2 regions of the Micromonospora sagamiensis genome follow, and region 1 is predicted to be linked to the other one. Evidence: predicted binding sites of a transcription regulator. Region 1 holds the regulator's gene; the other holds the start of a gene.
The links. Region 1 encodes HspR, which represses chaperone genes until heat shock. Its sites were predicted from a motif close to TTGAGTNNNNNNNACTCAA; they were not measured.
Positions count from the first base shown of each region.

Region 2: the regulator HspR is predicted to act here: its motif matches at 6,876-6,894, upstream of lon (endopeptidase La).

Region 1 is NZ_AP023438.1:3,136,393-3,151,077, reverse strand. Features, by position in the region: gene IGA62_RS13725 (cation:proton antiporter) at 1-334, shown strand, start outside; gene IGA62_RS13720 (hypothetical protein) at 515-940, shown strand; gene IGA62_RS13715 (hypothetical protein) at 982-1,212, opposite strand; gene IGA62_RS13710 (heat shock protein transcriptional repressor HspR) at 1,427-1,867, opposite strand; gene dnaJ (molecular chaperone DnaJ) at 1,918-3,090, opposite strand; gene grpE (nucleotide exchange factor GrpE) at 3,177-3,848, opposite strand; gene dnaK (molecular chaperone DnaK) at 3,896-5,752, opposite strand; gene IGA62_RS13690 (GTPase domain-containing protein) at 5,949-7,751, shown strand; gene IGA62_RS13685 (GTPase) at 7,769-9,436, shown strand; gene IGA62_RS13680 (hypothetical protein) at 9,483-10,694, shown strand; gene IGA62_RS13675 (NAD(+)/NADH kinase) at 10,713-11,630, opposite strand; gene IGA62_RS13670 (SPFH domain-containing protein) at 11,627-12,688, opposite strand; gene IGA62_RS13665 (NUDIX hydrolase) at 12,762-13,454, shown strand; gene IGA62_RS13660 (phosphatase PAP2 family protein) at 13,458-14,021, opposite strand; gene IGA62_RS13655 (hypothetical protein) at 14,014-14,646, shown strand.
Region 2 is NZ_AP023438.1:6,329,826-6,344,510, reverse strand. Features, by position in the region: gene IGA62_RS27155 (response regulator transcription factor) at 1-329, opposite strand, end outside; gene IGA62_RS27150 (sensor histidine kinase) at 326-1,474, opposite strand; gene IGA62_RS29745 (hypothetical protein) at 1,607-2,479, shown strand; gene IGA62_RS27140 (DEAD/DEAH box helicase) at 2,685-4,403, shown strand; gene lon (endopeptidase La) at 4,515-6,851, opposite strand; gene IGA62_RS27130 (histone-like nucleoid-structuring protein Lsr2) at 7,352-7,699, shown strand; gene IGA62_RS27125 (hypothetical protein) at 8,171-9,046, opposite strand; gene IGA62_RS27120 (phytanoyl-CoA dioxygenase family protein) at 9,206-10,069, opposite strand; gene IGA62_RS27115 (helical backbone metal receptor) at 10,188-10,970, shown strand; gene IGA62_RS27110 (CBS domain-containing protein) at 11,048-11,728, opposite strand; gene IGA62_RS27105 (DoxX family membrane protein) at 11,963-12,556, shown strand; gene IGA62_RS27100 (FKBP-type peptidyl-prolyl cis-trans isomerase) at 12,696-13,064, shown strand; gene IGA62_RS27095 (anti-sigma factor antagonist) at 13,131-13,703, opposite strand; gene IGA62_RS27090 (DUF3224 domain-containing protein) at 13,843-14,241, opposite strand; gene IGA62_RS27085 (L,D-transpeptidase) at 14,408-14,685, opposite strand, start outside.

The DNA of each region.
Region 1 (14,685 bases):
GCTGCCGGCGCTCGCCCTGGCCGTGGTGACGATGGCGACGAAGACGCTCACCGGCTACTTGGCCGCCCGACGGGCCGGCATCGCCGAACCCGGTCGCTGGCGGGCCGGGCTCGCGCTGGTGCCCCGGGGCGAGTTCTCCATCGTCATCGCCGGGCTGGCGGTGGCCAGCGGTGAGGTCCCACCGGGGCTGGCCGCGCTCGCCACCGCGTACGTGCTGATCACCGTGGTGACCGGCCCGATGCTGGCCCGCCTGCCGGATTTCGCCTGGTTCAAGCAGTGGTTGCGGCGTCGGGCGGCGGCCCGGCGGCTGGAACCGCTGCCCACCCCGGACTGAGTCGCGGTCGGCCGGGTCGGTCCGCCCGTACGGGGAACCGACCCGGCCGACGATCGCGGAATCCGTCCCGCCGAGGTCTTTCGCCGCCGCGCGGGACCGCGCTACCGTTTCGCCCCAGCACACCAGGTCCCCGCGGACACCCGGTTCGCCCCGCGGGCGCGAGCGGAAGGCTGCCGGTACGTGCCCGAGTCGACGTTTCCCGGCTTCGCCAACCCCGTCGACCCCTCCCCGGCGGAGCTACGGGCGTGGGCCTACCAGCCGGACTCGGTTCCGCTGACCGCGATGCCCCCGGACTGGGACCTGCTCGTCGCCGGCGACCACCTGGTCCCGACCCTGTTCGAGCTGGCCATGGACCCGGCGTGCCCGGCCCGGCGGTTCGCCCTGCACTGCCTCTACATCTACGCCGCCGACGGCATCCGCACCCAGTTCCGCGCCCACTCCAAGCGTCGCCTGCGCAAGCTGGTCGAGCAGGCCGAGCTGACCGGCGACCAACTGGTGCGCACCTGGGCCTACAACACCCGGGTGCTCATGGAGCGACCCCACCTCTTCGACTACCACGACTGGTGTGAGGGCGGGCTGGTCCGGGAGAACCGTCGGATCGGCTGAGCGGGACGGGCCGGAACCCCCCGTGGATTCCGGCCCGTGACTCAGGTGCGTCCCCCGCGCTTCCGGCCCTTCCGCCGCGGTCCCGGCGGTGGTGCTGTCCGCTCCGGGCCGGTCTCGTCACCCCCGTCGGCGTCCCGGCGTTCGACGGCCGGGCCGGGCCTGCCGGCGAACCGGCTTCCGGTGATCGCGTCGAACCGCTCCCGCACCATCTGGGCGACCCGGTCGAAGCGTTCCTCCGCCTGCCGGGCGACCTTCCTCGCCGGTTCCGCCATGACTCCCCCTCGCCGTCACCCGCCGGACCGGGCACGCTCGGCCGCGACGGTGGGCCCGGCTGGTGCGGACGGGACCTGGTTCCGAGGCTAGTCGGCGGGACCGGTCGGCGCGGCGGTTCCACGGAACGCGACTCCCGCCGTGGTTGCAGGGGACCCCTGCTCATCAAAAAGCGGTAACAGGGAACCCCTGCAACCACCACAGCCGGGTCCGAAGTCAGTGGCCGGTGGAGCGGCGGGGCCGCCAGACCACCAGCGCGGTGGAGGTGCGGGTGGTGGGGACGATCTCCCGGCCGGGGAACCGGGCCATCGCCTCCAGCTCGGCGATCCGCCGGTACGCGGCGTCCAGCTCCGCCTCCATCTCGGCGAGCCGGGCCTGAGCCTGTTCCAGGAGCTGTTCCAGGCCGATGATCCGCTTGATGCCGGCCAGGTTCACCCCGTCGTCCTGGCTGAGCCGCTGCACCTCACGCAGCAGCACCACGTCCCGGACGCTGTAGCGGCGACCGCCCCCGGCCGCCCGCCCCGCCTGCACCAGCCCGAGCCGGTCGTACTGCCGCAGCGTCTGCGGGTGCATCCCCGCCATCCGTGCCGCGACCGAGATCATCAGTACCTTGGCGTCGTAGGCAGGGTCACCCGAGCCGACGAACCCGTCCGCCATCCCGCTCACCTCCGCGTGTACTCCACCGTGCCAACCGAAGCGACGCACTGCTAACTGAAGCGACGCACCCGGGCGTCGAGATGTTCCCGAGCCGCCGGCGGGGTGTGCGCGGCGAACGTCTCCAACGCCGTACGGGCCTCGTCGGAGAGCCGGGCCGGGACCACCACGTCCAGGGTGACCAGCAGGTCACCGGCCTGCCCGTCGCGGCGGACCACGCCCTTGCCCCGGGCCCGCAGGACCCGGCCGCTCGGCGTGCCCGGCGGCACCCGCAGGGTCACCGCACCGTCCAGGGTGGGCACCCGGAGGTCGATACCGAGCGCCGCCTCCGCGAAGGTGATCGGCACGCTCAGGGTCAGGTCGTCCCCGGTCCGTCCGAACAGGTCGTCCGGGCGCACCTTCACGTGCACGAAGAGGTCACCCGCCGGGCCGCCGCGTTCCCCCGGCTCACCCCGGCCGGCCAGCCGGATCCGCTGGCCGTCGGCCACTCCGGCGGGAAAGCGGACGTTGAGGGTGCGGGTCTTGGTGACCCCGCCGGTGCCCCGGCACTCGGGGCACTTCTCCTCGACGATCGTGCCGACGCCCTGGCAGTTGCGACACGGCTCGGCGAAGCTGAACGACCCCTGGTTGCGGGTCACCGTCCCGGAGCCGTGGCACTGCGGGCAGGACACCGGCCGGGTTCCGGGCTTGGCCCCGTCCCCGTGGCAGGTGTCGCAGACCCCCGGGGCGCGCAGCGTCAGCGGGATGGTCACCCCACGGACCGCGTCGGAGAAGTCGAGCGCGACCTCCGCCTCGACGTCCCGCCCACGCGCCGGGCCCCGCCGCGCCGGGCCGGCCCCGCCGCCGCCGGAGAACACCGAACCGAACAGGTCGGAGAAGTTGGCACCGCCGAACCGGCGGTCACCGCCGCCCGCACCGCCGAACAGGTCGGAGACGTCGAACGGCACGCCGCCGCCCGCGCCCCGGGCGCTGCGCCGGAACGCGCCCGAGCCGAACAGCGTGCGCATCTCGTCGTACTCCCGGCGGCGCTTGTCGTCGGAGAGCACGTTGTACGCCTCGGAGGCGGCCTTGAACCGCTCCTCCGCGCCGGGGTCGTCCGGGTTGTGGTCCGGGTGGGACTCCCGGGCCAGTTTCCGGTACGCCTTCTTGATGTCGTCCGAGGAGGCGGACTTGTCCACGCCGAGTACGGCGTAGAAGTCCTTCTCCAGCCAGTCCTTGGAACTCACCGGTCCACCCCCTTCCACCCGACGCGCACCGGGCCCCCCGCCCACCCGGTGTCGGTGGACGGGAGGACCCGGTCACGGTCTCGTACTTACTCCGGATCGGCGACCGCGACCATCGCGGGCCGCAGCAGACGCTCGCCGAGCTGGTAACCCCGGCGCATCACCTGGACGCAGGTCGGCTCGCTGACCTCGGCCGAGGTCTGGTGCGCGACCGCCTCGTGCCGGGTCGGGTCGAAGGGGTCGCCCTGCTCGCCGAAGACGGTGAGCCCGAACTTGCCCAGTGCCGTGGTGAGCTGCTCGGCCACCGTGCCGAACGGGCCCACCAGATCGCCGTGCTCGCGTGCCCGGTCGAGGTCGTCGAGGATCGGCAGCAGCGCGGTGAGCACCGCGCCGGTCGCCTGCTCACCGACCAGGGCCCGGTCCCGCTCGACCCGCTTGCGGTAGTTGGCGTACTCGGCCGAGACCCGTTGCAGGTCCCGGGTGCGTTCCTCCAGCTCCGCCCGGAGCGCCTCCAGCTCGGCCCCGAGCGGGGCGGCCGGACCGCCGTCGGCCGGTCTGGCCGGGGCGTCCACCACCGGCGCGCCGTCCGACGGGGACTCGGTGACGGTCGAGGAGACCTCGTCGACCATCACCTCGGTCTCCTCCACCAGACCCGCCGCGGATTCGGCACCGTCCCCGGTGGAGTCGGCCGGCGTCCCGGATTCACCCGCCACCGAACCGGGGGTCTCCTCCGGGTCGACGGCTCGTGGCTTGTCCGTCATGCGGCTACCTCAATCCCTCTGCCGTGGGGTCGTGACGGGGCGGGACGTCACTTCTTCCCGTCCTCGTCGACGATCTCGGCGTCGACCACGTCGTCGGCACCGGCCTGGGCACCGCCCGGCGCGCCACCGGCGGCACCGGCCGCGCCCGGCTGCTCGCCCTGCTCACCCTGCTGCTGGGCGTAGAGCAGCGAACCGGCCTGCTGGGAGACCTGCGCAAGCCGCTCGTGGGCCGACTTGATCTTCTCGATGTCCTGGCCACCGAGCGCGCCGCGCAGCTCGCCGAGCGCCTCGTTGATCTGGTCGCGGGACTCGCCCGGCAGCTTGTCGCCGCTCTCGGCGAGGAACTTCTCGGTCTGCCACTGGAGCGCCTCGGCCAGGTTGCGGGTCTCGGCGTCCTCGCGGCGGCGCTTGTCCTCCTCGGCGTGCTCCTCGGCGTCCCGGCGCATCCGCTCGATGTCATCCTTCGGCAGCGACGAGCCGCCGGTGATGGTCATCTTCTGCTCCTTGCCGGTGCCCAGGTCCTTGGCGTGCACGTTCACGATGCCGTTGGCGTCGATGTCGAAGGTGACCTCGATCTGCGGCACGCCGCGCGGCGCCGGCGGGAGCCCGGTCAGCTCGAAGGTGCCGAGCTTCTTGTTGTAGGCCGCGATCTCCCGCTCGCCCTGGAAGACCTGGATCAGCACGGACGGCTGGTTGTCGTCGGCGGTGGTGAACACCTCGGACCGCTTGGTCGGGATGGTGGTGTTCCGCTCGATCAGCTTGGTGAAGATGCCGCCCTTGGTCTCGATGCCCAGGCTCAGCGGGGTCACGTCGAGCAGCAGGACGTCCTTGACCTCGCCCTTGAGCACACCGGCCTGGAGGGCCGCGCCGACGGCGACGACCTCGTCCGGGTTGACGCCCTTGTTGGGCTCCTTGCCGGTGAGCTGCTTGACCAGGTCCGTCACGGCCGGCATCCGGGTGGAGCCACCGACCAGGATCACGTGGTCGACGTCGGAGACCTTGATCCCCGCGTCCTTGACGGCCTGCTCGAACGGGCCCTTGCAGCGGTCCAGCAGGTCCTGCGTCATCCGCTGGAACTCGGCGCGGCTGAGCGTCACGTCCAGGTGCAGCGGGCCGGCCGAACCGGCGGTGATGTACGGCAGGTTGATGTTGGTGTTGGTGGCGGCGGACAGCTCGATCTTGGCCTTCTCGGCGGCCTCACGGAGCCGCTGGAGGGCCATCTTGTCCTGGGAGAGGTCGATGCCGTGCTCGCCCCGGAACGTCTTCACCAGGTGGTCGATGATCCGCTGGTCCCAGTCGTCGCCACCGAGCTGGTTGTCACCGCTGGTGGACTTGACCTCGACGACACCCTCGGCCAGCTCCAGCAGGGAGACGTCGAAGGTGCCACCGCCGAGGTCGAAGACCAGGACGGTCTGCTCCTTGGAGCCCTTGTCCAGCCCGTACGCCAGGGCGGCGGCGGTCGGCTCGTTCACGATCCGCAGCACGTTGAAGCCGGCGATCTCACCGGCCTCCTTGGTGGCCTGGCGCTGGCCGTCGTTGAAGTACGCCGGGACGGTGATCACCGCGTCGGTGATCTGCTCGCCCAGGTACGCCTCCGCGTCCCGCTTGAGCTTCATCAGCGTGCGAGCCGAGATCTCCTGCGGGGTGTACTTCTTGCCGTCGATGTCGACGGTCCAGTTGGTGCCGATCTCCCGCTTGACCGACCGGATGGTCCGGTCCGGGTTGGTCACCGCCTGACGCTTGGCGACCTCACCGACGAGCACCTCGCCGTTGCGGGCGAACGCGACGATCGACGGGGTCGTACGCGAGCCCTCAGCGTTGGCGATGACGGTGGGCTCACCGCCCTCGAGAACGCTGACGCAGGAGTTCGTCGTGCCGAGGTCGATACCGACCGCACGTGCCATCTTCGCTTCCTCGCTTCGTAACGTTGAGCAGGTGACGGGCACCGCCCGGAGAGCACCCACCGCAAGTTGAGTGGACTTGACTCAATAGTGCCATGCCCGTCGCGATCGTCAAGTCGAGGTTGAGTCGACCCGACGCAACCTTCAACACGGGGACCCGCTGTTGTCTTCCCTTGCCTCGGTCGGGCACGCTTTAGCGGTGACGACGCACGGGGAATCCGCCACCCACTCCGGCGCGCCCGCCGTCGCCGCCCGCACCGGACCAGCCACCGCCGCGGAGGACCCACCCGGGACACCCGGGGGCGACCTGCCGGCCGCCCTCGCCGGCCTGCGCGCCGCGACCGAGGCCGCCCGGTTCCCGCTCGCCCTGCCCTCGGCCGAGCCGGCCCGGCGCAACGCGGCCGCCCTCACCGACCAGCTCGACGACTACCTGCTGCCCCGGCTCGCCCGCCTCGACGCCCCGCTGCTGGTGGTGGTCGGCGGCTCCACCGGCGCGGGCAAGTCGACGCTGGTCAACAGCCTGGTCCAGGCGCGGGTGAGCGCCGCCGGGGTGCTCCGGCCCACCACCCGGTCCCCGGTGCTGGTCTGCAATCCGGCCGACTCGGTCTGGTTCCGCCAGGGAGAGCTGCTGCCCGGCCTGACCCGGACCAGCGAGCCCAGCGAGGACCCACGCGCCCTGCAACTGGTCACCGCGCCCGCCCTCCCACCCGGCCTGGCCTTCCTCGACGCGCCGGACATCGACTCGGTGGTCGACGCCAACCGGGCGCTGGCCGGGCAGCTCCTCGCCGCCGCAGACCTCTGGCTCTTCGTCACCACCGCCGCCCGGTACGCCGACGCGGTCCCCTGGGAACTGCTGCACAACGCCCGCGCCCGGGGCGCGGCCATCGCCCTCGTCCTGGACCGGGTGCCGCCGGAGGCCGTCGAGGAGGTCTCCGCCCACCTCGCGGAGATGCTCGCCAGTCACGATCTCGGCGCGGCCCCGCTCTTCGTCCTCCCGGAGACGCAGGTCGACGGGCATGGTCTGCTGCCGGAACGGGTGACCGCGCCGTTGGGCGAGTGGTTCGCCCGACTCGCCGCCGACGCCGAGGCCCGCGCCGCCGTGGTCCGGCAGACCCTCGACGGCGCGCTCGCCGCACTCGGCCCGATCACCGGGGCGCTCGCCGAGGCCGCCGACGAGCAGGCCACCGCCGCCGACGCGCTCGACGACCGGGTCCGCGCCGCGTACCGCGGTGCCCGGCGCACCGTCGAGCAGGGCCTCTCCGACGGCCGGCTGCTCCGGGGCGAGGTGCTCGCCCGCTGGCAGGAGTTCGTCGGCACCGGCGAGTTCTTCCGCACCCTGGAGGCGCGGATCGGCCGGCTCCGTGACCGGCTCGTGGCGACGGTCACCGGGCGACCGGCCCCCGCCAGCGAGCTGCGGGACGCCATCGAGAGTCAACTGGTCACCCTGCTGCGCGGGGTGGCGGCCGAGGCGGCCGAGAACGCGTACACCGGGTGGCGGGCCCACCCCGCCGGGGCGGCGCTGCTCGACCCGGAGCTGGCGCACGCCTCCGCCGACCTGCCCGAACGCGCCGAGCGGCTGATCCGTGACTGGCAGCGGGGCGTGCTGGAACTGGTCCGCACCGAGGGCGGGGACAAGCGGTTCGTGGCCCGGACGGCGGCGTACGCGGTGAACGCCACCGGCCTCGCCGTGATGATCGCGGTGTTCGCCTCGACCGCCTTCGTGCCGACCGGACTGGAGGTGGCCACCGGGGCGGGCACCACGGTCGCCGCACAGGCCGTCCTCCAGGCGATCTTCGGCGACCAGGCGGTCCGCAATCTCGCCCGGCAGGCCCGGGGCGACCTGCTGGACCGGGTCGACGCGCTGCTCGACGAGGAGGCCGGGCGGTTCCTCACCCGTACCGCGAACGCGAGGCCGGAGGCGGACACCGCCGCCGACCTGCGGGCCGCCGCCGCGCGGGTGGCCGAGGCCCGGGAGCACAGCGACCTGGACGTGACCCGGTGACCGGGATCGTCGGCCGGATGCGGGAGGCGCTCCGGGGCGGGCAGCGGGTCGACCCGGACGACCTGATCACCCGCCTCGACGCGGTCCGCCGGTTCCTCACCGCCGTCGACGGCCACCTCCCCGACGAGCGGCTCGTCCCCGCGCACACCCTGGTCGAGCGGGCCGGCACCCGGCTCGCCCTCTCCCGAGACCACACCGTGGTCGCCCTGGCCGGAGCGACCGGCAGCGGCAAGTCCAGCCTGTTCAACGCGCTCGCCCGGCTGGACCTCTCCCCGGTCGGGGTACGCCGCCCGACCACCGGCGTGGCGCACGCCTGCGTGTGGGGGCCGCTGGACGGCGCGAACCGGCTGCTCGACTGGATCGGCGTGCTGCCCCGGCACCGGTTCATCCGGGAGAGCGCCCTCGACGGCGACGACGAGTCCGCCCTGCACGGCCTCGTCCTGCTCGACCTGCCCGACTTCGACTCGGTGCAGCATGCCCACCGGCTGGAGGTGGACCGCCTGCTCGGCCTGGTCGACCTGGTCATCTGGGTGGTCGACCCGCAGAAGTACGCCGACCGGCTGGTGCACACCGGCTACCTGCGCGAGTTCCACCGGCACCGGGACGTCACGCTGGTCGTGCTCAACCAGGCCGACCGGCTGCCCCCGGCCGAGCTGCCCCGGGTCCTCGACGACCTGCGCCGCCTGCTCGACGCCGACGGCCTGCCCGGGGTGCCCCTGCTCGCCACCACCGCCGTGGACCGGTCCGGCACCACCGAACTACGGGCTGCCCTGGAGGAGACGGTCGCCGAGCGGCAGGCGTCCCTGCGGCGGCTGGCCGGCGACATCGACACGGTCGTGGAGCGCCTCGCCGACCTGGTCGAACCGGAACCGGCCGGCACCGGGCCGGACGCCGCGGGCACCCGTGCCCTGACCGGCGCACTGGCCGCGGCGGCCGGGGTGCCGGCGGTGACCACGGCGGTCGAGGCGGCGTACCGGCACCGGGCGGCGGGCGCCACCGGCTGGCCGGTGGTCCGGGGCTGGCGCCGGCTACGGCCGGACCCGCTGCGCCGGCTGCACCTGCCCGGCGGCGGCGAGCAGACCGACGGGGCGGTGGAGAAGCCGCTCGCCGCGACCTCCGTACCCGATCCCACCGCGGCCCAGCGCTCGGCGCTGGGGCTGGCCGTCCGGACGGTGGCCGACCGGGCCGGCGGCGATTTGCCGGCACCCTGGCCGGCGGCGGTCACCGGCGCGGCGCGGTCCCGCCTCGGCGACGTGCCGGACGCGCTGGACCGGGCGGTCGCCGGCACCGACCTCGGTGTGCCGGAGCGGCCCGTGTGGTGGCGGCTGGTCGGCGCGGTCCAGTGGCTGGTCACCCTCACCGCCCTCGCCGGGCTGGCCTGGCTGGTGCTCGGGTACGCGCTACGTGCCCTCGGCCTGCCCGACCCGGACGAGCCGATGGTCGGTGCGGTACCGCTGCCGACGCTGCTGCTGCTCGGCGGGCTGCTCGCCGGGCTGCTGGTCGCGGCGGTGACCCGGCCGGTCGTCCGCTGGGCGGCCCGGCGGGCCCGGCTCCGCGCGGAGCGACGGCTCGCCGCCGCGGTGGCGGCGGTCGGCGAGGAGCACGTGCTGACCCCGGTCCGCGCGGTGCTCACCTCGTACGCCGAGGCCCGGGACGCGCTGCGGGTGGCGGCCGGAAAGAAGTGATCCCGGCCTTCCTCCCGCCGGGGTTCCGGCGGCGTAGGGTCGATCCATGGCCACGACTCACACCCCCTACGACGCGGTACTGCACGCAGCCCGCGACGTGAGCCGGCTCGACTGCGCCCTCGACGCCGAGATGCTCGGCACGGCGCTGCTCGGCAGCGTCTACGCGGTCGCGGAGTCCGACCGCAGCACGGCCGTACGGGAGTTCGTCAGCGGTTTCCTCGCCGCCACGTCCCGTCGGCGGACCGCCTCGGCCACCACCATCCGGCAGGTGTTCGCCCGGCTCGTGCCGGACGCCGAGGGCGCCGACCGGGTCAAGCCCGGCGCGCAGGCCCCGGCCTGGTCCGACCAGCTCGGCCGGGTGCACCTCACCGGCTGCTGGGCCTACGGCGACGTGTACGGCGACCAGACCTCCTACCTCGCCACCTTCGCGTACGACGAGGCGGCCGGCGGGCCGGAGCACGCCATGGTCGCCCTGGTCGACCACAACATCGGCATCACCAAGGACATCTTCGTCGGCGGACCGGCCGAACGGATCCTGGAACAGGTCCGGCAGATGTGCGCCACCGACGAGCTGACCTGGTTCCGGACGGAGGACCCGGCCCGGCTGCACAGCGAGGTGTCCCGCCACCTGTCGATCACCGACGACCTCGGGGACCTGCCCGGCGAGGGGTCGCTCGCCACCGACCGGACGATCGCCGGGGCCCGACTGGCCCTGCTGCCCCGCCCCGTCCGGGCCCCGGTGGACCCGGAGCCGCTCACCCCGGCGGAGCGCACCGAGCTGGTACGCCAGTTCCTCGCCTCGCCGGAGGCCGCCCGGTTCGGCCTGGACGCCATGGACGGTCCGGAGCTGGCGTCCCTGCACTTCTGCCTGAGCCTGCTCCTGGACCACGCAGCGAGCTTCCCGGACGCCGACCCGCTGCGGTGGAGCCCGACGGTGGCCGAGCTGTTCCTGCTCGACTGGGTGCACCGGCGGGCCGTACTGGACATGGACGACGCCGCCCTGCTCCCGCGGGTGCTGCGCGGCTGGGCCGGGTACGCCGCCCGGCGACGCGGCCTGCCCGAACCGGCGGCCAGCCAGACGGACACCGCGATCGAGGAGATGGTGCCGGAGTTCGCCCGCCTCTACAGCACCGGCGAGCGGCGCAGTCCCGCCACGGCGGCGGTGGCCCAGCTCATGGCCGACGGCGTCGACCCGGACGACCCGGAGGCCCTGCACGCCTGGATCGAAGCCAACCGCCACCACCTCACCGACGACTGAGCCGCGCGGCGTCCACCACTAGTGCGCCCCGGTGACCAGTGTCAGGTGACGGGGGGCGACGGAGAGGGTGATCCGCTGCCCCCAGGCGAGGGTGAGCCGGTCGGCCTCCAGGCCGTCGGCGAAGGCGACCAGCCCCTCGGACTCGGCGGTCAGCTCCAGGCTGCCGTCGCCGCCCAGCCGTCCGGCGGTGAGGCCCGCCCCGGTGGCCGGGGACGGCCATGCCTCCCGGACGAACCAGCAGAGCGCCGGCTCGTCCGGGGCGGGCAGCCGGGGCGGCTCCGCGCGGTCCCGGGCGATCGACGCACACCAGCCGGTCGCGCCGGTGCCGCTGCCCACCACGAGCCCGGAGGAGGACTGCCGCTCCCGGCGGGTCCGCCCGTCGGCGGTCTCCGCGAGCAGGTAACGGGCGGACTGGTGGGAGACGTGCCCGACGTACACCTCGTTGAGACCGATCAGCTCCTGACCGTCGTCGAGGACGGCGCGCACCATGGTCCGCGTCTCGGTGCCGGCCCGCCCGGCGGCGACGGCCCGCAGCAGGCCGGCCACCTCGGCGGGCGCGGAGCGGACCAGCACTCCGGCGTTGCGGCCCGGATCCGGGTCGACGCCGATCACCGGCTGCCGGTCGAGGTACTTGGCGACGTTGGCGACCAGCCCGTCCGGGCCGACCGCGACCACGACGTCCTCCGGGGCGAAGAGGAAGCGGGGCAGGTCCTCCCGGTCGACCGCACCGCGTCGCCAGTCGACGGGGACGGCCGTGGCGACCGTGGTCAGCGCCGCCTGGAGCAGTTCGTGCCGGTGGACCACCTCGGCCAGGTCGCCGCCACGGGCCTTCAGGTACCAGGCCGCCGCCGCGCGGGTGCCGTGCCGGGCGAGCAGCTCGTCCAACTCGCTGCGGCGGCTCACCACCACGACGCGGGGTGCGAGGGTGGCGCTCACCGGTCACCGCCGAGCTTGCCCAGCAGGTCGGTGAGCAGGTCCGGGGTGACGGTGAGCTGGTTGATCTGCGGGAGCTGCCCGGCCAGGTCGCGCAGCGCGAGGGCGTGCAGCACCTCGACCGGGAGCTGGGCGTACGCGGCCAGCTTCGCCGTCTCCGCCTCGGCCTCGGCCTGACCGAGCACGCGTACCCCGTCGGCCTTCGCGGCGGAGAGGGTGCGCTCCTTCTCGGCCTCGGCGGCGGAGAGCACCCGGGCGCGTTCGGCGGCGGCCGCGTTGGCGACCTTCTCGCGTTCCGCCTTGCCCTGGGCGGTGGCGAGTTCGGCGGCGGCGTCCAGTTCGGCGCGGCGGCGGGTGTTCGCTCCGTGCTGCTCCACGAGCTGCTGCTCCCGGCGGGCCAGCTCGATCTTGTTCTGGAGTTCGTTCTCCGCGATCGAGCGCTCCTGTTCGACGGCCTGGGCCCTTCGGGCGTACGTGGCCCGGTCGGCGTCCACCTGCACCGCCTCGCGGGTGGGAGTCTGGAGTGCCCGTTCCAGTTCGGGTTCGGGGCGGATGGCGACCACCCGGGCGCTGACCACGGCGACCCCGATGTCGGCGAGTCGGGGTTCGGTGCCGAGGGCGGCCGAGACCGCCTCCCGGACTCCGGCGATGGTGGTGAGCGCCTCGGCCAGCGGAACCCGGGCGAGCAGGTCGAGGGCGGGTTGCTGGGCCAGCTCGGCGAGGAGCGTGGCGACCTGGTCGAGCGGTCGTGCCCGAGCAGCGCCGGTGCGCGGGTCGATCGAGAAGTCCAGCCGGGTCGCGGCGAGCGCCGGGTCGGCCACCCGGTAGGTCACGGTGGCCTGCACGGTGATGTCCGCGAAGTCGCTGGTACGGGCGTGGAAGAGCAGGGGCAGCTCCCGGTCGTCGACCGGTACCTCGCTGAGGACCGCGTGCAGCGGCCGGTACCAGAAGGACAGCCCGGTGCCCTCCCGGCGGACCCGGCCGCCGGTGGAGTGCCGCACCCAGCTCGTCGGGGTGCCGCGCAGATGGCGCAGGAAGAGCCGCCGCGAGACGTCAGCCATGATCGTCCTCCCCTTTTTCGTCTTCACGACGATAAAACGCCTGGTAGCTTATCGTCAAGGTGGTGATAAAGACATGGCCGAGTACCCGCCGTTCGCGGTGACCGCCGACCTGGTGGTGCTGACCGTCCGCGCCGACGAACTGCACGTCCTGCTGGTCCGGCGGGGCGTGCCGCCGTACGAGGGGCGCTGGGCGCTGCCCGGCGGATTCGTCGGCATCGACGAGGACCTGGTCGACGCGGCCGTCCGCGAGCTGACCGAGGAGACCGGGCTACCCGAACCCGCCGGGCACCTGGAGCAGCTGGGCACGTACGGCCGGCCGAGCCGGGATCCGCGCGGCCGGGTGGTCACCGTGGCCTGGCTCGCCCTCCTGCCCGACCTACCGACCCCGGTCGCCGGGTCGGACGCGGCCGCCGCCGACTGGGTGCCGGTCAACCGGCTCGACCGGGCACGGCTCGCCTTCGACCACGGGCGGATCCTGGCCGACGGGCTGGAACGCGCCCGGGCCAAGCTGGAATACACCCCGCTGGCGACCGCGTTCTGCCCGCCCGAGTTCACCGTCGCCCAGCTGCGCGCGGTCTACGAGACGGTCTGGGACACCGCACTCGACCCGCGCAACTTCCACCGCAAGGTCACCGGCACCCCGGGGTTCGTCGAGCCGGCGGGACGGAGCACCGAGGGCGGGCGGGGCCGACCGGCCCGAATCTTCCGGCGCGGTCCCGCCACCCTGTTGCACCCGCCGATGCTCCGTCCGTCGGCCCGGACCTAGGGATCAGGGCTCGTGCAGGGGCGTGAAGACGGTGACCGCGACAAGGGCACCGAGGCCGGCACCGGTCACCACCTGGCCGACGGTGTGGTCACCCAGGCGCACCCGCGACCAGCCCACCAGGACGAGCAGGGGCGAGCCGACCAGCAGCCGCGGACCGAAGGTCGACGCCAGGACGACCAGCGCGCCCGCAGCCACCGCCGAATGGATCGACATCTTCCACCAGTGGCTCACCGACGCCGCCACCACCAGCCCGATCACTCCGGCGGCGACCAGGGCGAGCACCGGTCGGGGCGCACCGAGGGCGGCGAGCAGGGCGAGTCCGCCGGCCGCTGACGCGAGCCCGACCAGCAGCGGGATCCGGCGCTGCTCACGGATCCGGACGTGATGGTCGGTCAGCCGACCCCGGCGTACCCCGCCGAGGATGTAGGCGATCGGGATGCCGCTGGCGAAGACGGTGGCGAGCAGCCCCCAGCCCAGCCCGCCCAGCCCTCTGGAGGCGCTGCGCCAGCCGACCGTGACGAGCAGGACGGTGACCAGCACCGCCGGGGCGGTGGCCTCGGTGACCACGCGCGCCAGCCGCCCGCCCGCGCCGGGGCGCGCCGTGCCGTCCGGGGTCGCGGTCCGGTCGTCCGGGGTGCTCAGGGCCGGTCCTCACGTCCGGGGGCGACGTCGACCCCACTCGATGTACGCCTCGCTGGTCGGCCACCCCGCCCGGAGCGTGGACGGCGGCGAGTTCGGGGACGGCGACGGGCCGCAGTTCGGATCGGGTGACTCGGCACAGGTGCCGCTGGGGGTCGGCATGGGCTTCGGTGTGGGCGTGGGTTCCGGCACCGGGGAGGCGGTCGGGGACGGTGTCGTCGGCGCGGGGCGGGGCGTCCGGGAGGGTGTGGGCTTCGGCGGCGACGGCCGGTCCGGGGGTGCGTCCGTCGGCCGGTACGCGGTCGGCGACGTGCCCCCGACCGGCGCGGCGGACGGGGCGCCACCGCCCGGCGAGCGGGTCGGGGCGGGCACGACGGTCGGGGACACCGGCCGGGGCGGCCCGACCACCACCGGCCCCCGGGAGGGCGTCGGGATGAACGGCGTGTCGGCGTTCGGCAACGCGGTGCCCCCCACGGTGGCCGATCCGGCGCTGATCGCGGCGAGGATCGGCATGGAGGCGGTGCCGGCGAGCAGGGCGACGGTGAACAGGTAGCCGCGCGGCGGGCCGGGTGAACCCGGGGCCCGGTGCGCC
Region 2 (14,685 bases), 3.2 Mb from region 1:
GCGCCGGCTGGCGAGCCCTTGGCCAGGAAGCCACGCGCCCCGGCGGTGAGGGCGCGGGGCAGGTGCGCGGGCCGACCACGGCCGGTGAGGATCACCACCGCGCAGTCGGGCAGTACCCGGGCCAGTTCGGCGATGACGCCGAACCCGTCCAGGCCGGGCATCTCCAGGTCGACCACGGCCACGTCGGGGCGGTGAGCCCGGGCGGCGGTCACCGCGGCCGGCCCGTCGGCGGCCTGCGCCACCACCGTCAGGTCCGGTTCCAGATCGAGCAGTGCGCCGAGGGCCGCCCGGATCAACTCCTCGTCGTCGGCGAGCAGGACGCGGATCATGCGGGGACCGGCACGGTCGCCTCGACGGTGAAGACGTCGCCGTCATGCCGGACGGCGAGCACGCCGCCGACGGCGGCCAGCCGTTCGCTCAGCCCGTCCAGGCCGTGACTGCGGTCGTCCGGGCCGACCGCCGGGGCCCCGTCGTTGGCGACGGTCATCCGGGCCACCTCGTCCTCCACACTGATCTCGATCCGGCACCAGCCGGCCCGGCTGTGCCGGAGCACGTTGGTGCTCGCCTCCCGCAGCACCGCCGCGAACTGGGCGGCCGTCCCCGCCGGCAGGGCGCCGTCGGGCAGGAGCACGGTGGACCGTACGCCACAGGACCGGAGCACCTGCCCGACGGCGGCGGCCTGGTCGGCGAGGTCGACCCGCCGGTACCCGTGCACGGCGTCGCGGACCTCGTCCAGGGCGGCCGCAGCCAGCCGGCGCACCTCGTCGGCTTCCCGCCCGGCACGCTCGGCGTCCACCGGGGCGAGCCGGGCGGCGAGCTCGGCCTTGAGGGCGATGACGGTCAACGCGTGTCCGAGCACGTCGTGCACGTCCCGCGCGAACCGCAGGCGCTCCTCGGTGGCGGCCAGCCGGGCTCGCGCCTCCTGGCCCTCCCGGGCCCGCAGCAGCAGATCCCAGAACCAGAACTGGAGACCGTTGACGGCGGCGATCCCCAGGCCGACGCCGCCGGTGACGGCCAGGTGCCGGACGACGGAACCACCGGTCGCCCCGGCCACCGTCACGGTGACGAGCAGCGCGCCGGCGGTGACGGGCAGCAGGGCCCGTACCGGACCCAGCAGCGGGACGGTGCCGACCATAGAGGCCCCCAGCCACGCCCAGCTCGGCCAGGAGCCGGCGGCCAACGGCGCGACCAGCGGCACGCTGAGCACCGCCGCGCCGACGAAGGCGAGACGGCGACGGCGCCGGGCCCGGTCGTCCAGCCAGGGGGTGACGGCGGCATGCACCGCCACGCCCTGCGTAACGGCGAAGAGGACGATGCCGGCCGCTCCCCCGGCCAGCCGGAGCCCGTCGGTCTCGCGGAACATCCCGATCGCGGGCAGGAGCAGACCGGCCCACAACCCGCCGGCCAACGACACCAGGGTGACCGTCCGGGCCCGGCGCAGCCAGCGGTCCGGGTCGGCGGGAGTGGTCGGCACGGCCCCGATGCTAGGAGAACGACGGCCCGCCCGTCAGGCCCGGGACGCACGGGTACGCCGGGCGTTTCGCACGGCCGACCGGTGACACCGCGCGGATGGGCTCCGGGTCCGGGTACGCCGCAGGCTCGACACATGAGCGAAACGACGACGGCAACGCCTCCCGTGGCCCGGACGACGACCGGGACACCCCTCGTGGCCGAGCCGGTGGCGGGTCGACGCCGGCTGCTCCGGCCCGTACTGGAGATGCTCGCCGCCATGGTGGCGGGGATGCTGCTCCTCGACCCGCTCTGGGCGGTGGCCGCCGACCGCCTCGGCCGACCCGACCTGCTCGCCCGGCCGGACGTGGGCATGCTGGTCATGGCCCTCGACATGGCGATCGGGATGACGGTGTGGATGTGGCACCGGGGGCACCCGTGGTCCGGGGTGGGCGAAATGGTGGCCGCGATGGTGCTGCCGCTGCCGCTGCTCGCCGTACCGTGGTGGGCCGGGCTGATCGACGCGGACGTGCTGACCCTCGGCGCGCACCTGCTGATGGTGCCGGCGACCGTCGTCGTGGTGTGGCACCGCCGTGGCGAACACGTCCACGCGGGCGCTCCCACCCCGGCGGCGGGTCCCCTGCTCCGGCTGCTGCGGCACCGCTGGCCGACCCTGCTGGCCTTGCTGGTGACGGTCGACATGGTGTTCGCGCCGGTCGTGCCCAATCCGTGGTTCGTGCTGGTGCTGCCGGCGGGTTACCTGGTGATCGGCGCGTACCGGCGTCGGCTGGGTGACCGCCGGATGCTCGCCGTGCAGGTGGCCGGGATGCTCGCCTGGGTTGGCCTGGCGGCCGCCGCGGCGACCGCCGCCGAGCCGCTCGCCACCTGGCTGGTGGCGGCCGGCTGGCTGGCCCACTCGGCGTGGGACGTCGTGCACCACCGCCTGAACCGGGTGGTGCCACGCGGGTACGCCGAGTGGTGCGCCGTCTTCGACACCGGGGTGGGAATCGCGGTGCTGCTGGCCCTCTGAGCCGTCCGTCCCGGCTGCCTGATCGGGGGCGTCCGGACCCAGATCGTGGTCCGGATGGCAGCGGGACGCCGTGGCCTCGTCGAAGGGGCCACGGCGGTGCGGGCGACGCCTGAACGGGCGTCGTCCGCACCGGCGTACCGGAAGGTGTCGCCGATGTGGCCCGGTCGCCGCAACGTGACCCCAGGGGTGATGGAAGGCTTGTCGCATGAGTTCCGCACCTGTACTGCCCGAACCAGCGTCCGCTTCCACCGGTCCGGGCGACCCCGATCCGGCGAGCCCCTTCTCCGACCTCGGTCTGCGACCCGAGTTGCTGGGCGCGTTGTCGTCCCTCGGCTACGAGGAGCCCACCCCGATCCAGCGGGAGGCGATCCCTCCCCTGCTGGCCGGTCGTGACCTGCTGGGTCAGGCGGCGACCGGCACCGGCAAGACCGCCGCCTTCGCGCTGCCCCTGCTGAACCGGCTCCCGGCCGAGCGTGCGTCGGGTGACCCGGTGGCGCTGGTGCTGACCCCGACCCGGGAGCTGGCCGTGCAGGTCTCCGAGGCGCTGCACCGCTACGGGCGGGAATTGGGGGTCCGGGTACTGCCGATCTACGGCGGGCAGCCGATCGGGCGGCAGCTGCGGGCCCTGGACATCGGGGTGGACGTGGTGGTGGCGACGCCCGGCCGGGCGCTGGACCACATCGCCCGGGGCACGCTGCGCCTGGGCGGGTTGGCCACGGTGGTGCTCGACGAGGCCGACGAGATGCTCGACATGGGTTTCGCCGAGGACATCGAGGCGATCCTGGAGCACGCGCCCGCGCAGCGGCAGACGGTGCTCTTCTCGGCCACGATGCCGGCGCGCATCGACGGGATGGCCCGGCAGCACCTCACCGACCCGGTCCGCATCCTCATCGCCCGGGAGCCCACCGTGGCCGGGGAGACGCCCCTGGTGCGGCAGCGCGCGTTCATCGTGGCGCGGGCCCACAAGCCGGCGGCGCTGGGACGTGTCCTCGACGTGGAGTCCCCCACCGCGGCGATCGTCTTCTGCCGCAGCCGGGAGGAGGTCGACCGCCTCACCGAGACGATGAACGGCCGGGGCTACCGGGCCGAGGCGCTGCACGGCGGGATGAGCCAGGAACAGCGGGACCGGGTGATGGGACGGCTGCGCGCCGGCACCGCCGACCTGCTGGTGGCCACCGACGTCGCGGCCCGGGGGCTGGACGTCGAGCAGCTGACCCACGTGGTCAACTACGACGTCCCGTCGGCACCCGAGTCGTACGTGCACCGGATCGGCCGGGTCGGCCGGGCGGGACGGGAGGGCGTGGCGATCACCCTCGCCGAGCCGCGTGAGCACCGGATGCTCAAGACCATCGAACGGGTGACCGGCCAGCGGATCGTCATCGACAAGATTCCCACGGTCGCCGACCTGCGTACCAGGCGGTTGGAGCTGACCCAGGCGGCGCTGCGGGAGAGCCTGCTGGAGGACGACCTCGATCCGTTCCGGGTGATCGTGGAGTCGCTCAGCGACGAGTTCGACCTGATGGAGGTCGCGCTCGCGGCGGTGAAACTCGCGCACGAGGCCGCCGGGCCGGGTGCCGACGACGAGGAGGAGATCCCGCAGGTTCCGGTCCGCGCCCCCCGCGAGGCCCGGCCGGGGTACGACGCACGCGGCGAGCGCCGCCCGGCCCGTTCCCGCACGGGCGGGACGACCCAGGTCTTCATCGGGCTGGGCCGGCGGGCCGGGGTCCGCCCGCAGGACCTGGTCGGGGCGATCACCGGGGAGACCCAGCTCAGCGGACGGGACATCGGCTCGATCGAGATCGCCGACCGGTTCTCCCTGGTGGAGGTGCCCCAGTCGGTCGCCGACGAGGTGATCGCCGGGCTGCGTGGCAGCACCATCAAGGGGCGCAAGGCCACCGTGCGCCGCGACCGCGACAATCGCTGACCCCCCTTGTGGGGTGGTAGCAGGGGTCCCCTGTTACCGCTTTTTGTGGAGCAGGGGCCCCCTGCAGTGCTCAGCGCACCGCAGGGGGCCCCTGCTACCACCCCATCCGCGTCAGGCGGCGGCGAGGGCGGGACCGGTGCGGGTGTCGGTGTCGGTGTCGGCAGGGCGCAACGCCACGGCGAGCACGTCCGCCACGTCCGCCAGCGTGTGTACGGTCAGCGCCTCGCGGACCTCGTCCGGCAGGTCGTCGAGGTCCGGCGCGTTGCGGGCCGGGACGACCACCTCGGTCAGGCCGGCCCGGTGCGCGGCGAGCAGCTTCTGCTTCACCCCGCCGATGGGCAGCACCCGACCGGAGAGGGTCACCTCGCCGGTCATCCCGACCTCGGGACGAACCGGTCGGCCGCTGACCAGCGAGGCGAGCGCGGTGACCATGGTGATGCCCGCGCTCGGCCCGTCCTTCGGCACCGCGCCGGCCGGCACGTGCAGGTGGATCCGCCGTCCGGCGAGGGCGTTCGGGTCGAGGCCGAGCTGGCGGCCGTGCGAGCGCAGGTACGACAGCGCGATGTGCGCGGACTCCTTCATCACGTCGCCGAGCTGTCCGGTGAGGGTCAGCCCCGGTTCGCCGTCCATGCTGGTCGCCTCGACGAAGAGGACGTCACCCCCGGCTCCGGTGACCGCCAGGCCGGTGGCCACACCCGGGACGGCGGTCCGCTCCGCCGACTCGGGGGTGAACCTCGGGCGACCCAGGTAGCGGGTCAGGTCCTCGACGTCGACGTGGACCGGTCCCGCCTCGGTCGCCAGCGTCACGGCGACCTTGCGCAGGATCCTCGCCAGGGCCCGGTCGAGCTGCCGGACACCTGCCTCGCGCGTGTGCTCGGCGGCGATGCGGGCCAGCGCGGTGTCGGTGACGGTCACCTCCTCGGCGGTGAGTCCGGCCCGGTCCCGCTGCCGGGGCAGCAGGTGGTCCCGGGCGATGGCGACCTTCTCCTCCTCGGTGTAGCCGTCCAGGGTGACCAGCTCCATCCGGTCCAGCAGCGGGCCGGGGACGTTCTCCACCACGTTCGCGGTGGCCAGGAAGAGCACGTCGGACAGGTCGAGGTCGACTTCGAGGTAGTGGTCGCGGAAGGTGTGGTTCTGCGCCGGATCGAGCACCTCCAGCAGGGCGGCGGCGGGATCGCCGGCGTATCCGGCGGCGAGCTTGTCGACCTCGTCGAGGAGCACCACCGGGTTCATCGAGCCGGCCTCGCGCAGGGCGCGGACGATCCGGCCGGGCAGCGCGCCGACGTAGGTGCGCCGGTGGCCACGGATCTCGGCCTCGTCGCGGACGCCACCGAGGGAGACCCGGACGAACCGTCGCCCGAGGGCACGGGCCACCGACTCGCCGAGGCTGGTCTTGCCGACGCCGGGCGGGCCGGCGAGGGCGAGTACGGCGCCGGAGCCGCGTCCGCCGACCACGCCGAGGTTGCGCTCGGCGCGCCGGTTGCGCACCGCCAGGTACTCCAGGATGCGGTCCTTGACGTCGGCCAGGCCGGCGTGGTCGGCGTCGAGCACCGCACGGGCCGCCGCGAGGTCGGTGTCGTCCTCGGTACGGGTCGTCCACGGCATCTCCAGCACGGTGTCCAGCCAGGTACGGATCCAGCCGGCCTCCGGGGAGGCGTCGCTGGCCCGCTCCAGACGGCCGACCTCGCGCAGCGCCGCCTCACGGACCTTCTCGGGCAGCTCGGCGGCCTCGACCCGGGCCCGGTAGTCGGCGGAGCCGTCCGGCTCGTCCTCGCCGAGTTCCTTGCGGATCGCGGCGAGCTGCTGGCGGAGCAGGAACTCCCGCTGGGACTTCTCCAACCCCTCGCGGACGTCGTTGTTGATCCGCTCGCTGACCTCCTGCTCGGCGAGGTGGTCGCGGACCCAGCCGACGAGCAGGTCGAGTCGGGCGGTGACGTCCGGCGCGGCGAGCAGTTCGGTCTTCTGGGCCAGGGTGAGCCAGGAGACGTAGCCGGCGGAGTCGGCGAGTTCGGACAGGTCGGTCATCCGCTCGATCGCGTCGATGACCTGCCAGGCCCCGCGCTGCTGGAGCACCGAGGTCATCAGCGCCCGGTACTCGCGGGCGAGGTCCCGGGCCCGGCCGGCGGGGGCGGGTTCGGTCAGTTCGGTCGCCTCGACCCAGAGGGCGGCGCCGGGTCCGGGGACGCCGGAGCCGATCCGGGCCCGGGTCAGGCCCCGGATGACGGCCGCCGGTTCCCCGCTGGGCAGCCGACCGACCTTCTCGATGGTGGCGACCGCGCCGACCGGGCCGTACTCGCCGTCGATCCGGGGCACGGCGAGCAGCTTCTGGTCGCCGGTGGCGCGGGCCGCGTCGACGGCGGCCTGGGTGGTCGGGTCGAGGGTCACCGGGATGACCATGCCGGGCAGCAGGACGGTGTCGGTCAGGGGCAGTACCGGAAGAGTTGCCATCGCACACCTGCCAAAAGCGTTGACTTGAGCGTGCCTGACTCAAGTCGCGCCACGTCCGCCCTGTTCCACCGTGTGACCCACACCACGACCGCCGGGAGACGCACCGAGCGGCTCCCCGGCGGGCGGGACGCTCGCAGGAGCAGCGGGCCCGAGGAGCCGCTGAGGAGCGGCACGTTCCGGAACGAACCGTCAAGCGGACGGCCGTCTCGGCGTTGCGTAAACTCCGGGTGACCAACCGGACGGAGGCCGCCGCACTCGCCGGCCAGGCCGGGCTGCCCGGCACCGGAACCGCATTCGTCGCCATGCGGGTTGCGCGGCGCGTCCGGTGGGTTCGGCGACGGCCGGGCCCGACCGCCCGACTGGCAATTTCCATGCCAGGGCGAGTTTTCACCCGCTTGGTGTGCGCCATGGAATGCCGAGGGCCACGCATTGTTGCGGATTTGCGGTGCGATACGTCAAACTCTTAGCCACACCCCGCCACGCACAAGGAGTAATGGACGATGGCCAGGAAAGTAATCACAGTTCTCACCGACGACCTCGACGGCGGAAAGGCCGACCGGACGGTCGAGTTCGGGCTCGACGGCGTCATGTACACCATCGATGTGTCGGACGAAAACGCCGGGGTTCTGCGCAAGGCCCTGGACCCGTACATCACCGCTGGCCGTCGCATCGGTCGGGGCGTCGTGGAGAGCAACCGGGGAGTTCGCCGTCCGGGTCGTCCGGCGACGTCCGGAATGGATCGTGAGCAGAACCGGGCGATCCGCGAATGGGCGGTGAAGAACGGCTACGAGATTTCCGAGCGTGGCCGCATCCCGGTGTCGGTGGTCGAGGCGTACAAGAACCGCTGACCGACCGTCGATTACCATCCGGAGCCCGGACGTCACGCTGGGGAATCACCAGCGCCGGCCGGGCCACCCTTTCCGCCCGTCCCCCGAACCCGCGCCCCTGCTTTCCACGCGTGCTGACCAGGGCCGACCTGGCGCGGTCGCCGCCCTACCGGCGTCGGCGGTCGGCCACCGGTCAGTCTCCGGTGGGCGACGGGTCCGGACGGCGTCGTGGTCGGTGCGGCCGCGGGTCCACCGTGGCGGGATGTCCGCGTCGACGACGGGGATCCGCCGGCCGGCAAACGGCGGGAGCGCCGACCGGGACGCACCGGCGACCGTGAGCGGTATTCCCGTTCCCGGGAAAGATGTCGATTACCGACGATGTCCTTTCCCGTCACCGCTCCGACCGGCTCGGGACGAGCCGATCCGGCCCATTCCCCGCACGGCCCGACGCCCGGGGATCGAGATCCCACGCGCCCGGCGGCCGGAAAGGGATCAGTCGAAGGTGAGATGGTCGAAGTCGAACCCGTGCGCCATCTCGTCCCGGCGGGACCGCAGGCGGTCGACGTCACGTCCGAGGTCGATCCGGGGCACCAGGTCCGGTTCGTCGGTGTCGAGCTGGCGGAGACGCTCACCGATCGCGGTCACCGCCAGGTCCCCGGCCAGTCGTGCGGCGTCGACCCCGCACGAGAAACGGTGTTCCCACAGCAGGACCCGCTCGACCAGGCACCGGCCGGGACGCACCTCCACCCAGGCCCAGCCCTCGGTGGAGCCGTTCGTCCAGCGCACGTGCAGGCCACGGACGATGGGGTCGACGAGCTGCCGGGCCACGTACGCCTCGACCGCGGCGGCACGGGCGATCGCGCCCAGGTCGTTGACGGGGCCGTCACGCCCGTCGGGCAGCCGACCGACGATGTCCCGGAACCCCACGGGCTGCTCGGCCGCCGGATCGTCCTGTTCCGGAAGGCCGGCGGCGTAGCGACGGGCGTCGATCAGGTACTCCGCCACCCGTCGCCCGTGCGGGCCGGGCCGCAGGGTGGCGGACTGGATCCTGAGCACCTCCAGGCCGACGGCCGCGCTGACCGCGTCACGCATCCGCATCTCGCGTCGGGCCTCCGGCGTGGCGACCGGAGAGGTGAACTCGACCGCGAACACCGGCCGGCCGGTGGCGCCGTCACAGACCACGACGTCGAGAGTGGCCCGACCGGCCGTGTTCCACTGGTGGCCGGTGACGCCCGGCGGACGACCGGACACCAGCTCACCGAGGCGGCGGGCGGTGTACACGACGTGCCCACCCCGCTCCAGGAGCGGACCGCGTCCGGCGGCGAGCGGGCGCAGCCGGGCGTCGTCGTCGAATCCGGTGCTCGTCATCTGTCCCACGTTCCATCCCTCGGTGCCGGGGCCAGAGTCTAGGACGCGGCCGGGGCCCGCCGCCGGGCGGTCCACCCGACGGCGGACACGCCGGGCGGACCCGGTGGACGCGTCGTGGGACCGGGTGCCGTCCGGTGGCGGAGGCCGCCGGTCCCGGGCTCAGACGCCCATCACCAGTCCCTCGATCGTGTGCTTCTGCCGGATCGGGGTCAGGGTCTCCACCACCGGGCAGGGCAGGTGCTCGCGGACCAGCGGCGGCAGGCGCTCCCAGTAGCCCCGGGTGACGGCCATGTCGTGCCGGGCGGCGTTGCCCGCGCCGGGAGCGTCGACGCCGAGCACCAGCACCGGTCGGGCCACCGTGGAGACGTTCGGGGTGCCACGGTGGATGGTCAGCGCCGACCGGGCCGAGACGTCGCCGCGCTTCGGGTACTTGCGCACCGCGCGTCGCTCGTAACGGGGGTAGCGCTCCCGGGGCGGGAACATGCCGTGGTCGAAGTCGGCGTGGTCGTCCCACTGGGTGCCGGGGGCGATCTCGAACGGGCCCATCTCCTCCACCGTGTCGACGGTGGTGAGGTTGAAGGCGAGTGAGGTGAGCCGCCGTTGCTGCCGGGTCTCGCCGGGCATCGGGAAGTCCCGGTGCCAGGGCTGGTAGGCGGCCCCGGGGAACGGGGTGTCGAAGCCCAGCTCGACGATCTCGTAGCGCGGCCCGAGCACCGCCCGGCAGACCCTCACCACCCAGGGATGGGTGACCAGGTCGACGAAGCCGCGCAGCTGCTCGGGATGGATCTCCACGTACCAGCGCTGCGGGCCCCGGCCGACCGCGCCGTCGGGGCGGGACCTGGCCTCGGCGAACGCCGTGTCGACGTCCTCGCGGACCTGGTCGACCCACTCGGCCGGGAACGCGCCCCGACAGGCGGTGATCCCGTCGCGGTAGAGGTCGCCGAGCGCCTCCACCGGTGTCTCGTCGACCTCCGCGGCGTCGCGCGCCGGGCCCGTGGACGTCGTCTTCGCTTCGTGTCGCATACCGCCTCCTCGGGGTGCCACCGGGAGTATTACAACGTTGTAGAAGCGGTGCAACGGGCCACGATCGGATCGGGCATCATCGAACCTGGCGAGTGGTCGGGATTCGGGAGGTACGCACGTGCGGGTGGTGTCCCTGGTGCCGTCGCTCACCGAGGCGGTGGCGGTCACCCTGCCCGGGGTCCTGGTCGGCGCGACCGACTGGTGCACCCACCCCGCCGGTCTGGCGGTCACCCGGGTCGGCGGCAGCAAGTACCCCGACCTCGACCGGGTGCTCGCACTCCGTCCGGACGTCGTGCTGCTCAACGTCGAGGAGAACCGCCGCGAGGACGCCGACGCGCTGGTCGCGGCCGGCGTGCCGGTACGGGTCACCTACCCGCGGACCGTACCGCAGGCCCTCACCGAGCTGGGCGACCTGCTCGCCGCCCTCGGCGCGTCCGGCGAACCGGCGTGGCTGGCCGCCGCCCGCCACGCCTGGGCGACGCCACCCGCCCCGGTCGGGATCCTCCGCGTGGTCGTGCCGGTCTGGCGCCGGCCCTGGGTGGTGCTGGGCGGTGACACCTTCGCCGGGGACGTGCTGCACCGGCTCGGCCTGCGCAACGTCTACGCCGACCATCCGGAACGCTACCCACGGCCGGGTCTGGAGGAGCTGCGCGACCATCGGCCGGAGCTGGTGGTGCTGCCGGACGAGCCGTACCGGTTCACCGCCGAGGACGGCCCGGAGGCATTCCCGGGCGTGCCCTGCGCGCTGCTCTCCGGCCGGCACCTGACCTGGTACGGGCCGTCGCTGGCCGAGGCACCCGAGGTGCTCGCGGCGCAGCTCGCCCGGCGGACGACGCACCCGGGGCGAACGGTCGACGGGGCCGGCACGGCCGGTCGGCCGAGCCGGCCCCGACCCGACTGAGCCGTCGAGCGAGCCGGTCCGTCGAGCCCGTTCCGGTCGACCCGCCGACCAGGTGTCCGGGCGCGGCCGGACGACGGTCACGCCACCGGGGTGATCCCGGCCTCCTGCTCCAGGGCGACGGTGTCGTCCTGGTCGTAGCCGAGCGTGCTGTTCACCCGGGTCACCCCGCTGACCTGCCCGGCGAGGCGGACCGCCAGGTCGGCGGAGCTGCGCCGGTCGACCCGACCGTCGAGGGTCACCTCGCCGTGCCGCACCCGGACGGTGACCAGCCCGTCCTGGACGGCGAGCACCCGGCGCAGCACCTCCTGCACCACGTCCTCGCGGATCTCCGCATCCTGGCGCAGGTGCACGCGCAGCAGGTCGGAACGGGTGACGATGCCGACGAGCCGGCCAAGGTCGTCCAGCACCGGCAGTCGCTTGACCTGTTCCCGGTCCATCAGCCGGGCAGCGGCCGGCAGGGACGTCTGGGGGGAAGCGGTGACCGCCGGAGCGGTCATCAGCTCACCGGCCACCATCGCGTCGGCCTTGATCCGCGCGTCGCGGCGGCGGCGCCCCTCGAAGATCCGGCGCTCCTCCGGACGGCCGGCCCGCTCGACCTTGTGCAACAGGTCCGCCTCGGAGACCACACCGAGCACCCGGCGGAACCCGTCCACCACCGGAACCGCGCTGATCCCCCGCCGGATCAGCAGATCGACGATCTCCCGGTACGGGGTCTCCTCGCCGACCGCCGCGACCTCCGCGGTCATCACGTCGCTCACCTGCCACGTCCTCATTGCGACCTCCCTGTCGTCCGTGCCGACGCTACGGCGGCCGCCCGGGGGCGGGCAGAGGCTAAGGGACCGCAGGACACCGGGACCTCCGGCCCGCGGAGGTCCCGGCGGAAGAGGGCGAAGGTCCCGCCCGGCCAGGGACCGGTCGACCCTGCTCCCGACACCCCGGCCGGAGTGGAATGGAGATGCCACCGGGAAGCGGTGCGAGGCACGAGGAAGGACGTGGACACCATGACCGCGACGATCGAACGGGACACCGCCCGCACCACCACTCCGGTGACGCCGACCCGAACCCACCAGGACGGGACCCCGACGCCGGGGACCGCCCGGGCCCGGGCCGCCCGGTTCGTCTTCGCCGGGATCCGGATCGCGCTGGGCTGGACCTTCCTCTGGGCCTTCCTGGACAAGACCTTCGGTCTCGGCTTCGCCACCGAGGCGAAGAACGCCTGGATCGACGGTGGCAGCCCGACCAAGGGCTTCCTGGCCTTCGGCGCCGAGGGACCGTTCCAGGGCCTCTACCACGACATCGCCGGTGCGGTCTGGGCCGACTGGCTGTTCATGGCGGGCCTGCTCGGCCTCGGCGTGGCCCTGCTGCTCGGCATCGGGATGCGGATCGCGGCGGTCGCCGGCGGCCTGCTCTACGTGATGATGTGGACCGTCGTCCTGCCTCCCGAGAACAACCCCTTCATGGACGATCACCTGATCAACGCGGCCCTGCTCGCCGGTCTCGCGCTGGTCGCCGCCGGTGACACCCTCGGCCTCGGCCGGGCCTGGGCGAAGCTCCCCCTCGTCCAGCGGTTCCCCTGGCTGCGCTGACCGCAGACCGGCACCACGGCGGACGTCACCACCCGGTGACGTCCGCCGCGTCGTGTCCGCACCGTCCTGCCGGACATCGGCCGCTGACGATCCGGCAGGATCGACCGGGACAGTGATCCCGCGAGGCAGGAGAGCCAGGATGAACAAGCCCGAGGTAGGCCCGATCGAGGGTGCCCCGCCCGCCGATCTCGTCATCGAGGACATCACGGTGGGCGAGGGCCCCGAGGCGGAGCCCGGGCAGCTGGTCAGCGTGCACTACGTCGGAGTGGCGCACTCCACCGGTCGCGAGTTCGACGCGTCCTGGAACCGTGGCGAGACCTTCGACTTCGGGCTCGGCGCCGGCCAGGTCATCGCCGGCTGGGACCGGGGCGTGGTGGGGATGCGGGTGGGCGGCCGGCGCCGGCTCACCATCCCGCCGCACCTGGGCTACGGCAACCGGGGTGCCGGCGGCGTCATCAAGCCGGGCGAGACGCTGGTCTTCGTGGTCGACCTGCTCGGCGTCCGCTGACCTGGGGGTCGGGGCCGTCGGCACGCCGGTGGCCCCGACCGTCCGCGGGTCGGGGTGGGCCGCCGGTCAGACCGCCGCGAGGGGCCGGTACGACAGGGCCGGGTACGTCCGGCCCACCGGTACCGGGTCCGACGGTCGCCGGTCGACCGGCACCCGGGAGCGGGACACGTCGGTGGCCGCCCAGGACCGCCGCCCCGGGCCCGCGCTGGAGGGCACGGCGTCGGCCGGCGGGACCGGGACGTCGGCACGGCGGCCTTCCCGCGCCGCGTCCACGGCTTCCGCCGGTGGTCGCCCGGCCGGCAGCGTGAGTCGCGGCGTGGCCTCGGCCACCGGGATGACCCGGTGCAGGCCGGCACCGCGCAGCACGCGCAGGATCATCGGGTGCGGATCGACCAGCACCAGTTCCCCACCCCGGGCCCGGACGCCCAGGTGGGCGGCGACCAGGGTGCGGATCGCGGTGGCCGAGAAGACCGGCACGGCGGAGAGATCGAGCCGCAGCACCGGCCGGGATGGCTGGGCCCAGAGGACCGACCGGAACTGGGCCACCGTCGCGATGTCGATCTCGCCGGCCACCCGCACGTCGACCGCCCGCTCACCGATGCTGACCTCGACCTCGAGCCGGTCACTGCGCTGCCTCATGACCCCGAATCTATGCGGTGGGACCGACACTTTCCTCCTGCCGCGGGCCGATCCCCGGGTACGCCCCGGGTCGGGTCCGGGGAAACCCCTCACCCTCCCGGAGGAGGAGGCCCGACCGCCGGCCCGGACCGCCGCGACGTCAGCCTCCGACGGTGTAGTCGAAGGTGAAGCCGTGTTCACCGTCGACCAGCAGGATCTCCATGGTGCCCGTCAGCCCGGTCAGCTCCCCGGTGCCGGTGTCCGGGACCACCTGGATGGTCAGCGAGCCCCTGCCCCGGTCCATCACCCCGCAGTGCTGGAGGACGAAGCTGCCCGGCCGGCCGTGCAGCGTGCCCACCACCCGTTCGAGGCCGACGTACCCGCCCGAGCCCGGCCGGGCCGACTCGGCCTTGAGCAGGTGGGCGACGCTGGAGGCCTGGAGGTCGCCCTGGAACTCCTTGGTCACGACGACCCGGGCCAGCCGGCCGCCCGCGCGGTCGTCGTAGGGCGGTTGTTCGTCCCAGATCAGGTCGACGGCACCGACGGCACGGACACTCATGGCGGGCTCCCTCCGGTGGTACCGGATGAGATCATCATGCCGCACCGGAGGCGTCGCCGCAGGTCCGCCACCCGCTCGGACCTGCGGCGGAAGCCCCGGTGCGGGTCGGACACCACCGGCGCGGACCGGCATCGCCGGTCCGCGCCCACCGGGCCGCCAGACCGGATCAGCCGCCGCTGCCGGTCGAGGTCGGCGCGGGCGTCGCGCCGGCCGCCGGTGCCACCGGGCTACCGGTCGGTGCCGGCGCGGGCCGCAGGTTTCCCGGTACGGGCAGGGCGCTGCCCTTCACGAACTCCTCCCAGGTGACGTTCCAGGCGGTCCAGCCGTTGCCCGGCTGGAGCCGCACCTCGGTGCCCTTGACGGTGATCAGGTCCCCCACCTGCGTGATCCCCATCAACCAGTCGGCGGCGCGGGCGGAGACGTTGGCGCAGCCGTGCGAGACGT